3 regions of the Shewanella sp. HL-SH8 genome follow, and region 3 is predicted to be linked to each of the others. Evidence: predicted binding sites of a transcription regulator. Region 3 holds the regulator's gene; each other region holds the start of a gene.

Region 1 (6,743 bases), 1.1 Mb from region 3:
GATAAGCATAATTATCTTTTAATGGCCATTGCGCCAAATCACCTAAGCTATCCGGTTGGGCAATAATTTTGTCATACCACTCTTGCCCTAATGACAAAATAAAACAACGAAACTCAGTAAAAGCATAATCAGAATCACAGCCCGTCACAATATAAGCTGCGCCCCAAATAGCCCACTGATAACTTCGGCGCAATTGCTGACCAAACATTTTATCAAATGCTTTTAATGACTCATCATCTAAAGGATCTAGTGACTGCTGTAATTGCTGTACGATTTGTTCAGAAGACTGGTCTGCATGGGTGCGGGTGACCAGTTGCCAAAATTGTGTTTCAGTCATTGAACTTTCCCAATATCCATTAAATTGCGATATTCTATCCTAAATACATCAAACCAAGTGAACAAAATGACACAGGTTAAGCGCCCCTTGGGCATTATATTACTGATTGCTTTATACAGTTTATTTACTATTATCGCCCTTTGGCGTGCAACTCAATATGCGACTTTTGACATATTAACCCTTGGTGTTTTACCCGTATTAGTGGGTCTATTGATCCGCGCGAAATGGGCTAAAATAGTGCTCTTTTTTCACCTAGGGCTGCAAACATTAGTGTTAATTGCAATGGGAACTACTGCGTTAATCGCGTATCAAATCACTCCCGAGGACGTGAAAATTGAATTTAATGGCCAAATCATTCCTATTTGGATAGTGGCAAGCGCTGCTATAAGTCTGGTCACTCTGCAGTGGTGGGCAGCACTAAACCATAAAGCGCGTCAGTATTTAAATAATATTGGTATTTAAAGACCACTTGAAACTCATTTTCGAGGACGTATTTGATAGTAATCTACTTATATGTCTATGCTATAGTCTATCTAGTGGTACAAAATAATAAGAGTTCAATAAATGCACAGTTTATCCCCTAGCGAATTATCTATTTTATTGCTTGAGCCTTCTGAGACTCAACGAAAAATAATTATGTCTCGATTACAGCAAGAAGGCGTTGTTAGCATTCAAACCGCTACAACACTTGAAGATGCCAAAGCGATTATAGCTCGTCATAAGCCTGACTTAATTACTAGCGCGTTACACTTTCCTGACGGCGAAGCAACGGATTTACTCGCGTATATCAAGCAAAAACCAGAATACCAAGACATTCAGTTTATGTTGGTATCGAGTGAGTGCCGCCGCGAGCAACTTGAAATTTTTAGACAGTCAGGTGTAGTTGCTATTTTACCTAAGCCTTTCAATTCAGACCATTTAGCGCGCGCATTAAATTCAACAATAGATTTAATCAGTAATGACGAATTAGATTTGAGCCATTTTGATGTGCATAATCTGAGAGTGTTGGTCGTTGATGATAGTCGTTTAGCACGTAACGTGATTAAACGGACCATTGGTAATTTAGGGATTAAAATTATTACTGAAGCAGAAGATGGCCAGCAGGCTATTAATCTAATGCAGCATAATATGTATGATTTAGTGATTACCGATTACAACATGCCCAGTGTTGATGGATTAGCGCTAACGCAATATATTCGTAATGAAAGCCAACAGTCACACATTCCTATTTTAATGGTATCGTCGGAGGCTAATGACACCCATTTAAGTAACGTATCCAGCGCTGGGGTTAATGCCCTTTGTGATAAGCCTTTTGAACCTAATTTAGTCAAACGGATCTTATATCAACTGCTTGAAGAGTAGCATAGTGAGTATTTAACAGTCTTTTTACCCTTTTATCGGACAAAATACTTTTAAAGCGTCAACGCTTATGGCATGTTAACCACGTTTTTAAAAACATTTCTATGGAAAGCAGAGAATATCAATATGAACAAAAGTGAACTGATTGCAAAAATTGCTGAAAACGCAGATCTAACTAAAGCAGAAGCTGGCCGTGCATTAAAATCATTTGAAGCAGCGGTAACTGAAGCGATGAAAAATGGCGAAAAAATTTCTATCGTTGGTTTTGGATCATTTGAAACCTCACAACGTGCTGCACGTACTGGTCGCAACCCGCAAACTGGTAAAGAAATTCAAATTGCCGCTGCAACTGTACCTAAGTTCAAAGCTGGTAAAACGTTAAAAGATAGCGTTAACTAAAAATAAGTTAACTGTTATTTTTAAAAGCCTCCTTTCGGAGGTTTTTTTATGCCCTATTTCTGTCAAATCGAGCAATCCTCAAACTAACATCGCCAAATCAGCTTACTGCACAACCCAAGTGCAATGCCGCACCATTACAAAGCAACCAATAGGCTTTTAACGTGTTCAAATTTTAATAATTAGTTGATAAATATGATATTTAAACATTGGCACAACCTTCGCTTAACTCAGAGTAGATAAACCAACATTTAACACTCTGTCTCGATATATGAAGTTTTAAAGTCCTGACATACACAGTGTTAAATGCATAATAAAACTTTGAGGGAAGATGATGAAAAAATCACTATTACAAGCAGTTGCATTATCAAGCACACTATTACTCAGCAGCACAGCTTTTGCCGAAGTATCCGCTAATATTGGCGCAACGTCTAACTACTTATGGCGCGGAGTCACCCAGACAGATGATGCGGTTGCTGTGCAGGGTGGTCTTGATTACGCACACGAGTCTGGTTTTTATGCTGGCACTTGGGCATCAAATGTCGACTTTGATGATGCAGCAACCTATGAAGCGGACTTTTATGCAGGCTATGCTGGAGAGTTTGCTGAAGATTTCACTTACGACGTAAGCTATTTATATTACGCCTACCCTGATGCTGATAGCAGCTATGATTTTGGTGAAGTTTCATTTGTATTAGGTTGGAAATGGCTAGAATTAGGTTATTCAAAAGTGGTCAATGCTGATTCTGGGGTTTCTGGCGCTGACAGCGAAACTGATTGGAGTTACTTACAAGCTAATGCCAGCTTCCCTTTAACAGAGAAAGTCAGCTTAGGCGTTCATTATGGCTATTCACAGGGTGATGTCGTTAAAGACCTATTTAGCGAAACCTATTCTGATTACAACGTGTCACTGAGCGCTGACACAGATGTCGGCACAGTATCTTTCATGGTTTCTAACACAGATTTAGCAGATGACGATGCAAAAGTCGTTTTAGGTTATTCATACGGCTTTGATCTATAGCAGTACAACAATGTGAATTGTTTGCTAATCTAGTAGGTAAGCAATTTTCATTGGCATGTTAAGTTGCGTTAACGCTACCTTAGGGTGGCGTTTTTATTTTTAAACCTTACCCTAATAATGACGAGTCCAATGATCGTCAATCTTAAAATAAAAAGCCGTGTACTTTCCCTCTTTTATATCTCTCAATTAGCTTGCCAGAAAATAACTGCTAAGCTCAAATAGTGAAGGTAAAAAAAACTGTTCAGCTTGAACAATATATTTTGCTTTTCTAAGGATAATTTTTTGGTTAGAAAGAGCTCATTGGTTTAGTACTGTTGTTTACCATTGGTTATGAGGGTTTTATTATGGCTAATATCACTGAAAGAGTGCCTGACGATACAGAAATTGAAGCGATGACTTCACCAAGAAGTGCTAAGGGAGCCGAAAATTTGCAACATAAACGTCAAGTCAAAAGGCGTTTAGAAGATTTTCTTGAGCAAGCACAACTTAGAAAAGCCATTGGTGATGACGACTTCTTTTAGTCATATAATCATCACACAAATAAAAAAACCATCGTTACAACCGCTATCAGTAAGCCGTTAACACGATGGTTTGTTTTTTAATAGCGGTAAATAAACTAAACTTTTAAGATAAGCGATTAAATTTTTGTTGTTGATTTTGAGTCAACAATTGCTCCGCCCTAGCCCCTAAATAAACATAAATACCTAGCCCAACTAACAAGCCAACTACAGCTAACATCATCATGATTGCCGGCTCAATATATTGTTTCTCTCCTAAAGAAGCTTTGAACATAGTTAGCAAAGCTTCTATCGAAATTGCGATTAAGATGGTGGAAATAAAACGCGTTATAGTCCGCCGTGTTGAACTATGACGAAATATATCTTTATGCATTAGCACTTCTTCTTCCAAAATCGTTTTACCCAAATCAAAAATCGCTAATGCGAGGGTTAGAAAAATAATAATACCAAAAGGCAGTAACGGATCATTTTGCGCCGGCTCAGACAGCAAGCGATAAATATCAGACACTACCGTCCACATTAATACACTCACCAAGACGAACAGCCCCAGCACAATAAAACTATATACTGCTTTAAATATTGGCGTCATTTTACGTCTTGCGCTGTCACCCATCATAAACTCAATCAACTGAGTAAGATTAATATCAACCACTACAATGACGCGCTGACTATTAGCATTTAACAGCTGTCTTGAGGCGCTTACACACAGGCCTCCACCCGTATTCGATAAATATGGGCTAGTAATATAGCGAGTACTGTCTTGCTCGGCTAAACCAGTAAAATAGGGACGATGGCTTCTGTCGGTATCGCGCCCTTTATCAGATAATTTAACTTTGCCTTTAGACACCACAAGGTTGTCGCTCACTTGAGTGCCATTTTCATCAAGTAGATACAGCAATTGCACAAAAGGGTAACTTCTAGCTAGCTCATTAAACACCTTATCTGAGGTCGGGTTCTGAAATATAGATGCGTCACTTAATCCTAATAAAATGGAATCCAATAATTCATGAATAACCGATTCATGCTCATGATAACGTTCGATAACACTTAAAAAACTCATTGCAGCCATATATCACTCCCTCTTTACCATAAGAGGTTAAAGCAGTGATTGTGCCAACTAATTACTATAATAAATTCATAACCTTAGTAATAAACACATCTTATTTAGGTCATAAACCAGTGCAATTGCACCGATATAATCCATGGCAGATGAAAATTTTCGATTGGTGAATCAAAGCAATTAATGAGAACATTGATTAACTTTGCCCAGATTTATCAAACCATAGGTAATGCAATGTCTGATGCTTTAATTCGTTATCAACAAGATATTCGCCGCTTTTCGGATGAATTAATCCGTATACAAGCACCGATTAAAATCCTCGACACCATTAAATGGCCACGTGAAATCGAAGACAAATTTTTAGCCAAACAAACTAAAGTACTACCAGAAATAAGCACTGACTTTTACGATTCAATTCCCGTGTCTTTCAATACCGGTAAAACCCAGCAAGACTTGAAAAGTCTTCGCTCTGCGATTGAAAAGGGCTTAGGTAAGAAAGATAAACTAGGTAAAATACTCATTGCCAATGTTGACCAATATCGCATTGTGATCGACATGCTCAATAATCGTGGTAAACCCATGTTTGGCAAACTCAGCCAAGAACTTTATGGCAGTGCTAGTCATAAATTACACGGCGATCGCCATACATTACGCCAGCTAGGTGACAGGCTAAGTCATATTTTCTCATTACCCGCTGCAAGGCATATGAGTAAACAACATCCTAAAATCATCACCGCACCAGAGGCCGTAAACCAACTGAGTCAGCGACTGGTTAACTATTTTCATGATGATAAAATATACGTAAAACTCAGCGATGGTATTGTGTCAGATGCGGCGGTCGGCGGTGACACGGTTAAAATAAACACTCGCGCCATGTTCAGTGAATCAGATATGAATGTGTATGAAGTACATGAAGGTTGGGTGCATGTGGGCACCACACTCAATGGACGAGCCCAACCGCATGCAACATGGTTAAGTGTTGGTTCTCCGCGGGTTACCGCTTCACAGGAAGGTCTAGCGGTATTAATGGAGATGTTAACCCTTAGCTCTAACCCCGGAAGAGCTAGACGTATCAGTGATAGGGTGTCAGCCGTTGATATGGCGGAGCAAGGGGCGGACTTCATCGAAGTGTATCGATATTTCAGAAACCTACACTTAAGCTCAAAAGACAGTTACCGAGTCACCCAGCGTGTATTTCGTGGTGGCATGGTCCAAGGCGGCAGTTTCTTTACCAAAGATATTTCCTATGTCCGCGGCTATGTTGAAAACATCAACTTTATTCGCAGTGCTATTAGCACTGGTTTACCTGAACTTATCCCTATGCTGTTTTTAGGTAAACTGGCTATCGAAGATATTCCTGATCTCTATCAAGCTTATCAAGAAGGTGTGATTGCTGGGCCCAAGTATCTTCCACCTATGTTTGCAGACATTAGTGGTCTATATGCATGGTTTGGATTTGCTTCAGGTATTGGCAATATTGATTTAAAAGGAGTGCAACGCCACTTTGCGCGCTCTTTTGATAAGGTCACCATCAAAACCCCAGAAGCAGACTTATTTGATGATTCAGAATTTGATAATAACTCGGATTAACATCCATAAATAAGGGCAACCATAGTTGCCCTTATTTTATTTCATGTCCTATCAATCAATAAACGAATCACTCTAGAATCAATCAATAAGATATCCAGTCCCTCGACACTCAATCAATAAGCTACATTGTCCATAGCTTGAGCGTTTACACTCGTGCACTACCAAGGCATTTGCACCTCTTCGCTGGACTTGTGCTTTCAAAGACTTTATCAATGACTCATCACTGGGCGCCGTCTTATTTAAATCAGTCGGTCTATCCTGTTGACAATATGACGCGTCGACATTACCTAGGTCTTTGTATTGACGATTAAAGACGTATTGCTGGCTATAGACATCAACATCATTAGCCCTGATGTTTTGTTCACCAACATCAAATACATTAGTATTAAATTTAATTGATGAGCATCCTTGCAGTAACAATGACGCCATAAGCATTAACATTAAAACCATAAAAGCTGGCAT
Region 2 (6,743 bases), 2.2 Mb from region 3:
AATTGTTAAAAAACGCTTTAAAATTAACCTCATAAGCAAAATAAACAAGAGTTAATTGGGACTCAAGCTATATAATTGCTATAAAGCCCTAACGATGCCAATCACTCAATTAAATACGCTTTTTCTATGAATAAAAAACAGTTAATTTGTAAAATGTCGCAACAACTCGATATTCCACAAACACAGTGCAAAACTCAGTTAGAACAAATTCTCGCAACAATTCACCAGGCACTCTGTGAAGGGGAAAAGGTGTATATTCCGCAGTTTGGGACATTTGAATTACGGTTTTATCTACCTAAAAATGGGCGTAATCCTCAAACCGGTGAAAAGATAGAAATTGCAGGCTTTAATCAGCCGAGCTTTAAAGTATCAAATCACTTAAAAGCACAGGTCAACACCTAGACAGCTTTAGTAGGCTATGTTCATTACATTAGTAGCAGGCTTTTATCTGCACAAAAAGAAAGGCCGCGACATAAAGTCACGGCCTTCTGATCTCTTGTTAAGCTATCCCGCTATTTTGGTTGCTCCCTGCACCATCCATGCGTATATGCTGCTCCTGCACCTATCCGTGTTCTATCCTTGAAAATCCTTGTACTTACGTACTGTCCTTCTTACTCGATTATCCTTTGACCGAGCCTGCTCCATCCTGAGCGTGTCCTTGAATCATCCTTGAAATCCATTTTATTTATCCACATCATCCTGATGGGTTTTACTATGTTAAGTGTCAATCCTAGACACTTATCTCGCCTTATCCATAAAACGAGTTTTTTATCCTTTATTACAGCTTCGTTGTCTTCCATAACAACACATCCATTGTATAAGCATCCTGCCTAATCACATTTCCAATGTCGCGCTTTCCTTAGCTGCAGTAATAATAGTGGAAATCCTTTAACCGTAATAGGCTTAAACATATCCGCAACAAAAAACAAACAAGACCACAAAACGCGTAAAATAAAAAAACCTTTAAATATCAAGGGTAAAAATTAAAAATGTAAGTAGTCTATTATTATTAAAACCTATTAGGCTTACATGCTTTGTGAGATATATCTCACAAGGACTGTAGAGTTAAGCCATCAACAATAACTTAGGGAAATAACTTACAGCCAATAAAAAGGCACAACCTAAAAAGGTTGTGCCCATTTAACACTGTCGTTAGCCATCCTGCTAAATTTGTGCTCCCTGCTCCATCCTTGCGATTCGCTATCCTAGCGGCTCCCTGTTCCTTTTATCTCAACATTCCTTTACTAATGTAAGTTGAGTTCAATCCATTGTTCAGTCATCCATGGCTGAAAATTCAAATCCGTTGAATCGTCCCTGTGCATCCTGCAATCCTATCCTTGATTCCTTGTGTTAGCTTACGCTTCCACTCATCCTTGTTTCGGCTATCCATTTACCGAGCTCATGCCCATAATCCTTGAGCGTGTCCTTGTTTCATCCCTGAAATTCAAAGTGGTGAGACCATATTATTGCTCTTCCTGAGCAAACCTAGTGACCTCATTCACTTGATGTAACTATTGTATCTCGAACGGCCTGCATTGAAACACATCGCACCAACACAACTAGAAAGATATCCCCAACAAAAAACAAAGGTAAATCGTAAAGCGTTGATACATATCTAAATAAATATTAATGATTGATTTTGTACTACATCAAAACCTAATAACACCTACACAACTGTAGGATAAGGCTTACAAAACACTGGGCACTTAAAGCTTAGCAATCAACTTTGATAACACTCTTTTTAACATTTGCCCGTACATTACCCAATCTCCAAGTAAGCTATATAGAGGGTAAGTGAAAGTAGCTGGACGATTCTTCTCAAACATAAAGTGTCCAATCCAAGCAAAACCATAACCAATCACCGGCAACCAACCTAATTGCCACCATTGCTGGTTTATAAAAGTATTGATTAGCAAAACAACAATAATGGTGCTGCCAAGGTAATGCAGTCGCCTACATGCTAAGTCTTGGTGCTGAGATAAATAGAATGGGTAAAACTCTTTAAACGTTTTATATTGTTTACTCATCATCGCTTACCATTCATTTTGCATAAAATAAGATTTCGCCTTCAACCTCACCAATCGTTACACTGGCTATGCTTTTAAATCCCTGGTGACTAAACGCCTTATTATGAAATGGGTTGTTAACAAATACGCCAATGCCATCAAGTTGAGGCTGTTCATCACACCAACTCAACACAGCTTGAATTAATTTAGCCCCATTACCCTTGCGCTGCTCATTCGGTGTTAGCGCAATAAACTGCAATATTCCGCATTTATCAGAGGGTAAGTGTGTTAGTAGACAGGTTTCTTTTTCCATTAATCCCTGGGTAGACTTCCAACCCGTGCCTAACACCATTTTCAAACGCCAATGCCAATAGCGTGATTGACCAATCGGAATTTGCTGAGTAATAACACAAGCCACCCCAATGAGTCGCTCACCATCAAACCAGCCAATTAAAGGTTGTTCTTGCTGCCAAAGCTCATTTAGTTCTTCACGAATAGCTGCACGTAACTTTTGTTCATACATACTATTATCTTGGTTGCCAAATACCTTTAAAAAGAATGGGTCATCGTGATACGCGTTATAAATAATAGAGGCTGCTACACGTAAGTCTTCAGCCGTTAGATACACTGCTTTAAATTGTTCCAAGGTTTTGTTATCCATTATTGTTCCTTGACTATTTTACGTTCAACATTAACTTAGCAAGTTAACAAGTTTGAAACAATCACCAATTAAAGCTGGATAATAAATTATAACCACAGTGGGTTTGCAATTAGCGGCTACGGCAGTAATACTGGTTAAAATCAAAGGAGCTAAAATGGATACCACTAAAACAGATCTGAACCATTTATTTATGCAACTAGGCTTAGCTTATGGGGAAAAGGAAGTGGCGGCATTTATTGCTAGTCACCAAATAGATGACCATACATTATTGATAGATGCGCCCTTTTGGAATTTGGCCCAAAAAACCTTCTTCAAAGAAGCACTAAATCAAGACGCCCAATGGTCAGAGGTGATAGACCAATTGGACGTTATGCTAAGATCGACTCATACTAGCTAGACATTAGTGGTCAGCCTAGAGCAAACTTAAATTTGTTTGTAGGCTGTATCGCCCCAGCCTACTAACTCGCTATTTTTGAATACAATAGGTGTGCATTCATCTTTGGTTGTTTTACCATCGCCTTTTGCCCACTGGGTACGATAAAATAATACTTTAACCTGTTCTTTATCTGCTTGGTTCACAAATGCCTCACTAAAGTCTGAGGTGCCCATAATCACTTGCACTTGATCTAAGCTCATTCCTAACGACAGTTTTGTTAGACTATCGCGGTTTTTTTCTTGTTGTACTTCCCAATAGTCGTGACTTTTTCCAGACTCATGATCACCCACATTTAATACACAGCCACTCAAGCCTAAAGATATTGCGGTAATTAGCGCTGCGCCCATTAATTTTGATTTCATGTTATTTCCTTTTTGTTAGAATAAATAGCTATTGAGTAAGTTAACACTTACAGTTCAATTAACATTCCTTAATGCTATTTTCATGCCAAAACGTATGCTATTGATTTTATATAGATTAATATCAAAATAATAATAAAGTAGTTTTTTTCACTACTAAAAAACAAGGATTTTCACCACTTATGAGTCCAATTGAACACGTTATCGCGGCAGCTAAAGCCATCGCCATCAATGGACATACTCCCAGCGTCGCCTTAATTAAAGGCCGTGTAGGCAAAGTGCCTATGCCATTAATTGTTCAAGGGCTTCAGCAATTTAAAGCAATACCTAAATCTGAATGGCAAGGTATTGCTGATTTTGTGCCGACGGAAGAATCAGAAAATAAACCGCAAAACAACATCAGCTTGACCGAAGTGGCAGAACAGCAACACAAGATGCAGCAACAAATTAATCAACTAATGGCGCGTCTCACACAACTTGAACAACAACTCGAGCAGCAAGCTGAACAACAGGCTGAACAACAGGCTGAACAACAGGCTGAACAACAGGCTGAACAACCTTTAGCACAAAAGGCACCATAATGTTTGTTATTGAATTACGCTTTGAACCTTTTGCTGATACCACTATCTCTAGCGCCGAAAAAGCCATTAATCACTATTTAGAAGCTCTACGTGCCAACGGCCAAATACTGGGCAGAGAATTTGCAGTGGCGTTTAACGATGGCGAATTTAAAGCGCGTTTGATGCTGCCAGAAAAAACCAGCTTAGCAAAACGCCATAACAGCCCCTGGGTCAAATCAGCGATAAATGGATTAACTGAAGCTAAATTGCTTGCCCCAAGGGAAAAGTTTATTGGTCAAGACATTAATTCAGAGGTCAGTAACACTGAACCGGCTAGTTGGCAGCTGCTTTACACCAGTTATGTACATATGTGTTCGCCATTAAGAAGCGGAGATAACTTACTGCCAATTCCGCTTTATCAGATCCCCGCTACCTTTAATGGTGATCATAAGCGCATCATCAAATGGCAAAGTGAATGGCAAGCATGTGATGAGTTACAAATGGCTGCCGCAACCAAAGCAGAATTTGCTGCACTTGAAGAAATAAGCACAGTCACTAGCGACATGTTCAGACGAGGCCGTGATTTATGCGGCAGAATAGAATACCTCACCCAAATTCCAACCTACTACTACTTGTATCGCGTCGGGGGTGAAAGTTTACTCGCAGAGCAAAGCCGAACTTGCCCTAAGTGCAACAGTGCTGAGTGGAAACTAGATGAGCCGTTATTAGATATGTTTCACTTCCGCTGTGAAGACTGCCGCATCATCTCAAACCTGTCATGGGATCATCATTGACATCCTCCCCCACCTCAAAATCCCCAAAAGGATTTTGCCGCTACGCGGAAAGGAAGGGTTTTCCTACGGCGCTAAGCAGTTTTCAGCTTAGTCGCTTCGATGGGTTCCTGCTTCACAGAGCGGCCTAAAGCTGCCGTTTCTCCACAGGCTAACAAGCGCTGCCCGCGCTCTAATATATTGATAGCGCCGACAACATCGGCGTTATTTTCGTAGTTACAATCTACACACAAAAATTGCACTTGGGTTTTGCGATTATCCTTTGATACATGGCCACAGCAAGGGCAAGTTTGGCTGGTGTATTGCGCAGGCACGGCGAGCAAAACGCCGCCATTCCAAGCGGTTTTGTATTCCAGTTGTCGCCTAAACTCACCCCAGCCTTGGTCGAGAATGGCGCGGTTTAAGCCCGATTTTTGCGCTACTTTCTTGCCATGTTTTTCCGCCGTACCTTTTGATGATTTCGACATATTCTTAATCTGCAAGTCTTCTACACATACCAGCGCGTGGTTTTTGCTGAGGGTATGTGTGTGCTTATGCAGAAAATCCTTACGAACATTGCCGATATCGGCGTGTATTTGTGTGACCTTGGCCTTGGCCTTTTTCCAATTGGCACTGAACTTCACTTTCTTGCTCATGCGCCGCTGATATTTAGCCAGCCGCTGCATCTGCGTTTTGAAGCTGTTTTTCGGCTCAATATAGCTACCGTCATTCATTGCCGCAAAACGCGCAATGCCCACATCAATACCTATGGCGCTTGTAGCCACTGGCACAATCTCAACATCGCGCCGTGTTTGAATCGACACAAACCACTTGCCACCTGATTGACTTACCGTGGCGTTACGCACTTCGCCCAATACATCTCTGCTTTTACGGTATTTTAGCCAACCCAGCTTGGGCAGGAAAATACGGTTATTGGCTTGGTCTAATTTGATTTGCTTAGGTTCTGGATAGCGAAAACTATCGCCACTGCCTTTCTTTTTGAAACGCGGAAAATCCGTGCGCTTTTCAAAAAATCCCTTGAAGGCTTTTTCTAAATCCTTGAGCGCATGTTGCAGCGCTTGCGAGGGGGAATCCTTAATCCAGTCGAAGCCCGCTTCGCGCTTCCACTTTGGCAGATCCGCCGCCATTGGCACATAGCCTATGAACTTATTTCCCGTTTCGTGGTTATCTTTCTGCAACGCCAACGCCTTGTTATAGACGAACCGACACGTACCCGCAAAGCGACGCATATTGCGCACTTGCTCGCCGTTGGGCTGTAGCTCGAATTTGAAGGCTTGTAGTCGTTCCATAGCCAAAGTATAGTTTGGCCTATGCAAACAAACAACGATATTCGACACGGTAGACATTGTGTATTCAATATGCACGTTCACTTGGTCTTTGTGACTAAGTATCGGCGCGAAGTATTCACCAAGGAAATACTCGATGAGCTTAAACCCATCTTTGCAGCTGTATGCGCGGATTTTGGAGCTGAATTGATTGAATTCGATGGCGAGACGACCACGTTCACTTACTCGTTAATTACCCACCGAAAATAGCGGTATCGGCACTCGTGAATAGTCTAAAGGGCGTTTCCAGCCGCATGATTCGCAAGAAAAAAAATCCGTCCATCACGAAAAAATTGTGGGGCGGCGCACTGTGGTCTCCCAGCTATTTTGCGGGCAGTTGCGGTGGCGCACCTATCGACGTGATTCGCCGATACATTGAGCAGCAACAAACGCCGCACTGAAGTCAAAACCGTGCCAGCTACGATGCCAGTGCCTTACATCCCCGACCTGAAGGACGGGGTTTTAAGGCGCGTCTGATAAACTGTTTATTTTTTACGTAACAGATATTGCCACATCAATTTAATACGTTGCCAAATACCCGGATGCTGCCACTCGGTATCATCCGGGGTATCGGGTTTAATTGGCGGCGTAATTCTTGGCGAAAG
Region 3 (6,743 bases):
GCCAGTTTGGTCGCCGCTCGTGCGTGTAAACCAAGCTTGTTTGATATGATGACTTGGCGCTGTAAAAGACTCATTTAGTTAAGTTCCGACAAGTAACTTTATTGCGATTATTTGTGCTTATTTATAAGCTCTCGGTGCCTTGCTTGAACAACATGTTTTTTACCACTTGAAAAACGTTTAGCAAGCTGGTCGGCGATATAAACTGAACGATGCTGGCCACCAGTACAACCAATAGCTATGGTTAGGTAGCTGCGGTTATTGCGCTCTAAGTGGGGCATCCATGTTTCAAATAGGTTTTCTATTTGCCAAATGAATTTATTTACCAGCGGTTGCTGGCCAAGAAATTCCTGTACGGGTTCATCTAATCCAGTAAAGGGGCGTAATTCTATTTCCCAATGTGGGTTAGGTAAAAAGCGTACATCAAACATAAAATCGGCTTCGGCAGGCATGCCATATTTAAAACCAAATGACTCAAAATTGATCACTAACTCTTTATCAACACTGCCCATTAAAATTTCACGTACTTGATCACTAAGTTGATAAATATTTAGCTTAGATGTATCGATAAAATGGTCTACGTATTCAGAAATAGGCGCTAGTAGCTCACCTTCAAATTGAATCGCATCTTGTAGGGACATATTCTTTTTCGATAAAGGATGTAGTCGTCGGGTTTCACTGTAACGTTTTAGTAGTGCCTCATCACTTGCCTGTAAAAAAAAGCTTATGACTTCCGTATCGTCAGATAACCACGCTAGCTGCTGCTGTAATACTTTACCTTGCTCTTCTATATTTCGAACATCAACACTTATAGCCACCAGTTCATTGGTGTTTCTAAGCTGTTCTAATAGCCGTCCAATTAAGGGCAGTGGTAAGTTATCAACGCAATAGTAACCTAGGTCTTCTAGTACCCTAAGTGCGACAGATTTACCTGAGCCCGAACGACCGGATACAATGACTAATTTCATGCTGTGATAACCTGATAGAGTTCAGTTGAGTTACTTGCTTTTCGTAACTGCTTAAGAATATGTTTATCCGATAACTTTTCAGCCATTGAGGATAGGGTACTGAGATGTTGCTGACACTGGTCTGCTGGCACCAGTAATGCAAATAAGAGATCCACTGGTTGTTTGTCGATAGCATCAAATGAAATCGCTTCTTCGCACTTTATAAAAACCGCGATAGGGCGAACGATGGACGTTAAACGACCATGCGGGATTGCAATGCCAGAGCCTATTCCTGTGCTACCCATTTTTTCTCTGGCCACTAGGCTTTCAAAAATCTCTTGTGAAGAGAGGGATGGGTACTGGGCTGCAGCTAAATCGCTGATAAGCTCCAGTACCTTTTTCTTACTGCCCGGTGTGGCACAGGAGGTGCATTCCGGCTGCAGGATGGTACTAAGTTCCATCATTAATGCTTAGTTAATTTCTCTTTGTGTTTAATGACCTGACGATCGAGTTTATCAATCAGGGCGTCTATAGCGTGATACATATCAGCATGTTCAGATGTCGCAAATACCTCAGCTCCATTCAAGCTGACTTTTGCTTCAGCTATCTGTTGTTGCTTTTCGACATTTAATACTACGTGGACATTATTGATCTGATCGAAATGTCGTTCAAGTTTTGTAAACTTACTTGTGACATATTCTCTTAGTGATTCAGTAATTTCAATATGATGACCCGTTAAGGTGATTTGCATATTTATCCTCCAATTGCCTAGGTAGATTATAAACTCTTACGTTGGTTTGAGGGAGGGATCATCATCGCTTCGCGGTATTTCGCTATGGTGCGACGTGCAACATTAATCCCTTGTTCTGCCAGAAGATCTGCCATTTTACTGTCGCTTAGTGGTTTTTTCTGGTTTTCAGCAGCAACCAGCTTTTTAATAAAAGCTCTAATTGCTGTAGACGAACATTCTCCGCCATCATCAGTACTGACATGGCTAGAGAAAAAATACTTAAGTTCGAACAGTCCGCGCGGTGTGTGCATATACTTTTGTGTGGTGACACGCGAAATAGTGGACTCATGCATTTCGACAGCTTCAGCTATGTCATTCAACACCATAGGCTTCATGGCTTCAGCACCGTACTCAAAAAAACCTTGCTGAAATTGCACAATACAATTGGATACTTTAAGCAGGGTGTCGCTGCGGCTTTCTAAGCTTTTGATAAACCATTTGGCTTCTTGTAAGTGACCTCGAATAAATTGAGTGTCTGTTGAACTCTTACTGCTTTTTGCCATGGCGGCATATTGTTGATTAATACCTATTTTTGGCATGTTATCAGGGTTCAATTCAACCACCCAACGGCCATTCTTTTTGGTCACTGACACGTCTGGGATAACATATTCATCATCCGGTGGGGTGATCATCGTGCCAGGACGTGGATTTAAAGATTGAATTAATTCAATTGCTTCGCGCAGCTCATCTTCTTTTAGCTTAGTTTTGCGCATGAGTGTGCGAAAATCACGTCCAGCAATCAAATCTAAATAATCTTTGATTAACATTCTGGCATTATCAATATGGGGCGTGTCTGGGGCAAACTGAACAAGTTGAATCAATAAACATTCACTTAAGCTACGTGAGGCGACACCCAGAGGGTCGAAATGTTGTATACGTTTTAGTACCGCTTCGACTTCGTCTAATTCGACAGAATCATCGCCCATAGCTTCTAAAATATCTTCAGTACTTTGGGTGAGATAACCTGTGTCATCAATGGCATCAATAATGGCTGTGGCAATAGCGAGGTCTGTTTCAGAAAAAGGCGTTAGATTTTTTTGCCATTCTAAATGCTCGTATAATCCTTCGGATGTTTCACCTTGGAAGGGCATGTCATCATTTGGCATGCTGCCAGAACCCGAACCAGGGCTTGCCATTGGGGAGGCGCTGTACACTTCATCCCAGGTAGTGTCCATTGGCAAGTCTTCAGACATTTGCTCTTTAGTCATTGACTCTGCGGTGTCGACATTTGAAGTGTCTTTTTCGACTACAGGTGCGCTTACTTCATTGAAGTCAGTTTCTGATAGGTCTTTTGAGTTATCATTTTTGTTGCTAAGTGCTGAAAATTCATCTTCCATTTCAAGCAAAGGATTGGAATCTAATACTTGTTGAATTTCTTGCTGTAACTCCAAAGATGATAACTGCAGCAAACGTATAGCTTGTTGCAGCTGTGGGGTCATAGTGAGGTGCTGACCCATTTTAAGTTGGAGTGAAGCTTTCATTACTGCTGATCCCTAGAAGAATTCGGCTTTCTACACTGATTAAAGTGAGTGATAGTCGCAATTTTTTAACAAATGGTTTTACTTTACCTATACACGATCAATTAACTTAGTCGCCAGAAACATTTTGCCAAGCAAGTGCTTCAGATCCTATTTAGATTAACTATAGCTTGAATTGTTCGCCTAAGTATACTGCTCGAACTTGCTGATTGTTGAGTACTTCAGTTGGGGTGCCTTCGGCAATCAAATTCCCCTGGCTAACAATATATGCCCGCTCACACACATCAAGTGTTTCACGGACATTATGATCAGTAATTAATACGCCTAGGCCACGGTGTTTGAGTTGCAGAATAATTTTCTTAATATCAATCACTGAAATAGGGTCAACACCCGCAAAGGGCTCATCTAACAATATAAATTTAGGATTGGCTGCTAAAGCGCGTGCAATTTCTACCCGTCGTCTTTCACCACCAGATAGCGACATGCCTAAGCTATCGCGAATATGGGTAATATGGAATTCTTCTAAAAGATGCTCCAGTTCCTGAATTCGCTCATCCGAAGTCATCGATTTTCGGGTTTGCAACACGGCCATAATATTATCGTGCACACTGAGCTTTCTAAAAATACTGGCTTCTTGTGGTAAATAGCCAATACCTTTTCGCGCACGTAAATGCATTGGGTCAGCAGTTAAGTCATCGTCATCAATTAAAATGCGGCCATGGTCACTTTTGACTAAACCAACAACCATATAAAACGTGGTCGTTTTACCTGCGCCATTGGGACCAAGTAGTCCGACAATTTGGCCTGTTTTTACAGTTAAGCTGACACTTTTAACCACTTGACGGCTTTTATAGCTTTTGGCTAAGTTCTCAGCTGTTAAGGTAATTTGGGTCATTGGTTACCTTGCTTTTTTAACGGGATTTCAGGTAATTTTTGTGCTGGTGACTCATCATTTTGGAAATTTTCCGGTTGAATAATGGTAATAACACGATCTTCACCTTTACCGGTACTTTCAGCGATAAGTTCCTGAGCATTGATATTGTAACGGATCACGTTACCAGTCACTTTACTGCCTGCTTGATCTAGCTTAGCGTTACCGGTTAATAACAGTCCAGTTGTTGCTAAGTCATAACGAATTTCATTGGCGCTTGCTGTACCTATGCGACCATCATCAAGTTCTTGTGAAAATGTAGCAGGGTTACCGGTCGCAATGAGCGTTTTAGTCTGGCCGTTTTCAGCTGAAAATGCCCGCAGTTCATCGGCTTCGATATTGATCGAGCCTTGGGTAATTTTTACTGGGCCGTTAAAAATAATTTGATTATTTTTAACGTCTGCTCGTTGACTTACGGCAGCAATTTTAAGCTCTTGCTTCAAATCGCCTTCTTTAGCTACGGCGTTGCCTGCTAATACACTAATCGCTAAAGTGCAAATAACACTGCTTTTACCGAGCAATGTGGTTAAAAACTTAATGTGGTTCATATGTCCCTTCTACCTGGCTGAGTAAGGTAATTTGTTCTGCATTGAGATCGGCAAATAGCCCTAAGCCTTGAATAATAAAACCATTACCTTTAATGGTAACTGACTCTTCAGAACGACCTATCATAGTGTTTAAATTAAAGGTGACTTGTTGAGTTTCAAGTGATTGTAATGGTTCTTCAATATCAATGGCATCAATTACTACATCGTTATGTAAACTGACTTCATTTGAATGTTGAGCTAAGGTCGCATTTTTAGCTGTTATTTGCCACTGCGCTTTACCATTCTCAGGGTAAAGAAGGAGTACAGGCGCAGTAAATGAAGTGGTATTTGTGCTGGTGAAATGTTCCATATGCTCGGCGCTAACTTTGCTGTCAATAAACCCGAGTTTATTAAATTCTGTCGTGCGAAGATTGTCAGCCACAAAATCAGGTCGCTCAATTCTAGGATCTTTAATTAACGCCATTTGGTTACGTTTGACTTGTACTTGCCAATACAATACCAAGGCTAAGCCAAAAAATGCACAAATAGCCAGTGTGGTTCGATTCATATGCTCATACCATGGGCACTTTCAAATTTATTTTGGCTTAATAACAACAAATCAGTGAGTTCTCTTAAGGCACCATTACCACCTTTAATGGTGGTTATCATATGGCAATGTTGTTTCACATAAGGATGTCCATCGGCCACGCTGACAGCAAGTCCTACTACTTTCATCACAGGTAAATCTACCATGTCGTCGCCAATATAAGCTACTTGTTCAGCAGTAACGTTATATTTTTTGATTAATTCCTCGTAGGGAGTAAATTTATCATCTATTCCTTGATAGATATCTTTGATGCCTAAAGCTGTCATGCGATTTTCGACAATTTTAGATTTTCGTCCGGTAATAACCGCCACATTAATGCCACTGGTTAATATTGAGCGAACGCCATATCCGTCTCGTGTATGGAATGCTTTAGACTCTTCGCCGCTATTATTAAGGTAAATACGGCCGTCAGAAAAAACACCGTCAACGCCGCAAATAAGCAGTTTAATTTTTTGAGCGCGCAGCCAAATATCATCACTAATAGGGCCATAAAAACCTTGGTGAGTGTGCGTATTTATTGTCATGTTTAAATTACTCCTGCTTTGACCATATCGAGCATATTCAATGCACCAATAGGCTGGTGTGCGTCATTGACCACAATCAAACCATTAATGCTTTTCTCATCCATTATTTGTAAGGCTTGAGCGGCCAAAATGTTAGCCGGGCTAGTGACACATTTTTTGGTCATAACCTGTGAAATAGGCGTGGTTCGAAGATTGACTTCTGCATCGATAACACGTCGTAAATCACCATCAGTAAAAATACCGACTAAAACATTATTACCATCAACAACCGCGGTCATACCTAAGCCTTTATTTGATATTTCATACAAGGCTTCAGTGATACAAATATCTTGCTGTACCAAGGGCAGATCTTTGCCTTGGTGCATAACATCATTAACCTTGAGTAATAATTTTCGGCCCAAAGAGCCCCCTGGATGTGAGAGGGCAAAATCATCACGGGTAAAACCTTTTGCTTGTAATAGGGCGACCGCTAAAGCATCTCCCATGACTAATGTCGCCGTCGTGCTTGATGTTGGCGCTAACCCAAGGGGGCAAGCTTCTTCTAGCACTTCAATACATAAATGCACTTTTGCCAGCTTCGCCATATTAGAGTCTGGTTTACCAGTAACTGCAATCACAGGAACGCCCATACGTTGAATAACAGGCATTAATGTCAAAATTTCACTTGATTCACCTGAGTTCGAAATAGCTAAAATAATGTCGTTTTTAGCTAATGCGCCAAGGTCGCCATGGCTGGCCTCTCCTGGATGAACAAAAAAAGCTGGCGTGCCTGTACTGGCAAATGTGGCTGAAATCTTATTACCGATGTGGCCAGATTTTCCCATGCCCATTACAATAACTTTACCTTTGCATTGCATGATTAATTCACATGCCTGCCCGAATGCATCTGAATCTACAAATTGGTAGAGATGCTCAAGTGCTGCTTTTTCAATATCAATGACT

What was found. The regulator sigma-54, encoded in region 3, starts transcription at its own class of promoters, with help from an activator protein. The targets are predictions, from matches to a motif close to GTTGGCACGNNNNTNGNNT.
Region 1: ACRWQN_RS18030 (TorF family putative porin) is a predicted target of sigma-54. The motif match lies at 2,301-2,319, and genes of this name have one in related genera.
Region 2: ACRWQN_RS13325 (DUF3192 domain-containing protein) is a predicted target of sigma-54. The motif match lies at 3,537-3,555, and genes of this name have one in related genera.

The regions. Positions count from the first base shown of each region.
Region 1 is NZ_CP195039.1:4,060,471-4,067,213, forward strand. Features, by position in the region: gene ACRWQN_RS18010 (DUF4240 domain-containing protein) at 1-337, opposite strand, end outside; gene ACRWQN_RS18015 (hypothetical protein) at 404-799, shown strand; gene ACRWQN_RS18020 (response regulator) at 902-1,699, shown strand; gene ACRWQN_RS18025 (HU family DNA-binding protein) at 1,823-2,095, shown strand; gene ACRWQN_RS18030 (TorF family putative porin) at 2,427-3,113, shown strand; gene ACRWQN_RS18035 (PA3496 family putative envelope integrity protein) at 3,458-3,634, shown strand; gene ACRWQN_RS18040 (PDC sensor domain-containing protein) at 3,738-4,700, opposite strand; gene ACRWQN_RS18045 (flavohemoglobin expression-modulating QEGLA motif protein) at 4,926-6,281, shown strand; gene ACRWQN_RS18050 (hypothetical protein) at 6,360-6,743, opposite strand.
Region 2 is NZ_CP195039.1:3,027,628-3,034,370, forward strand. Features, by position in the region: gene ACRWQN_RS13305 (HU family DNA-binding protein) at 127-402, shown strand; gene ACRWQN_RS13310 (Mpo1-like protein) at 1,707-2,027, opposite strand; gene ACRWQN_RS13315 (GNAT family N-acetyltransferase) at 2,041-2,667, opposite strand; gene ACRWQN_RS13320 (DUF2789 domain-containing protein) at 2,822-3,064, shown strand; gene ACRWQN_RS13325 (DUF3192 domain-containing protein) at 3,091-3,465, opposite strand; gene ACRWQN_RS13330 (hypothetical protein) at 3,645-4,043, shown strand; gene ACRWQN_RS13335 (Zn-ribbon-containing protein) at 4,043-4,816, shown strand; gene ACRWQN_RS13340 (RNA-guided endonuclease InsQ/TnpB family protein) at 4,888-6,102, opposite strand; partial or broken gene tnpA (IS200/IS605 family transposase) at 6,124-6,539, shown strand; partial or broken gene syd (SecY-interacting protein) at 6,624-6,743, opposite strand, start outside.
Region 3 is NZ_CP195039.1:869,992-876,734, forward strand. Features, by position in the region: gene ACRWQN_RS03945 (HPr family phosphocarrier protein) at 1-74, opposite strand, end outside; gene rapZ (RNase adapter RapZ) at 108-965, opposite strand; gene ptsN (PTS IIA-like nitrogen regulatory protein PtsN) at 962-1,405, opposite strand; gene hpf (ribosome hibernation promoting factor) at 1,408-1,695, opposite strand; gene ACRWQN_RS03965 (RNA polymerase factor sigma-54) at 1,722-3,215, opposite strand; gene lptB (LPS export ABC transporter ATP-binding protein) at 3,376-4,107, opposite strand; gene lptA (lipopolysaccharide transport periplasmic protein LptA) at 4,104-4,691, opposite strand; gene lptC (LPS export ABC transporter periplasmic protein LptC) at 4,678-5,238, opposite strand; gene kdsC (3-deoxy-manno-octulosonate-8-phosphatase KdsC) at 5,235-5,801, opposite strand; gene ACRWQN_RS03990 (KpsF/GutQ family sugar-phosphate isomerase) at 5,804-6,743, opposite strand, start outside.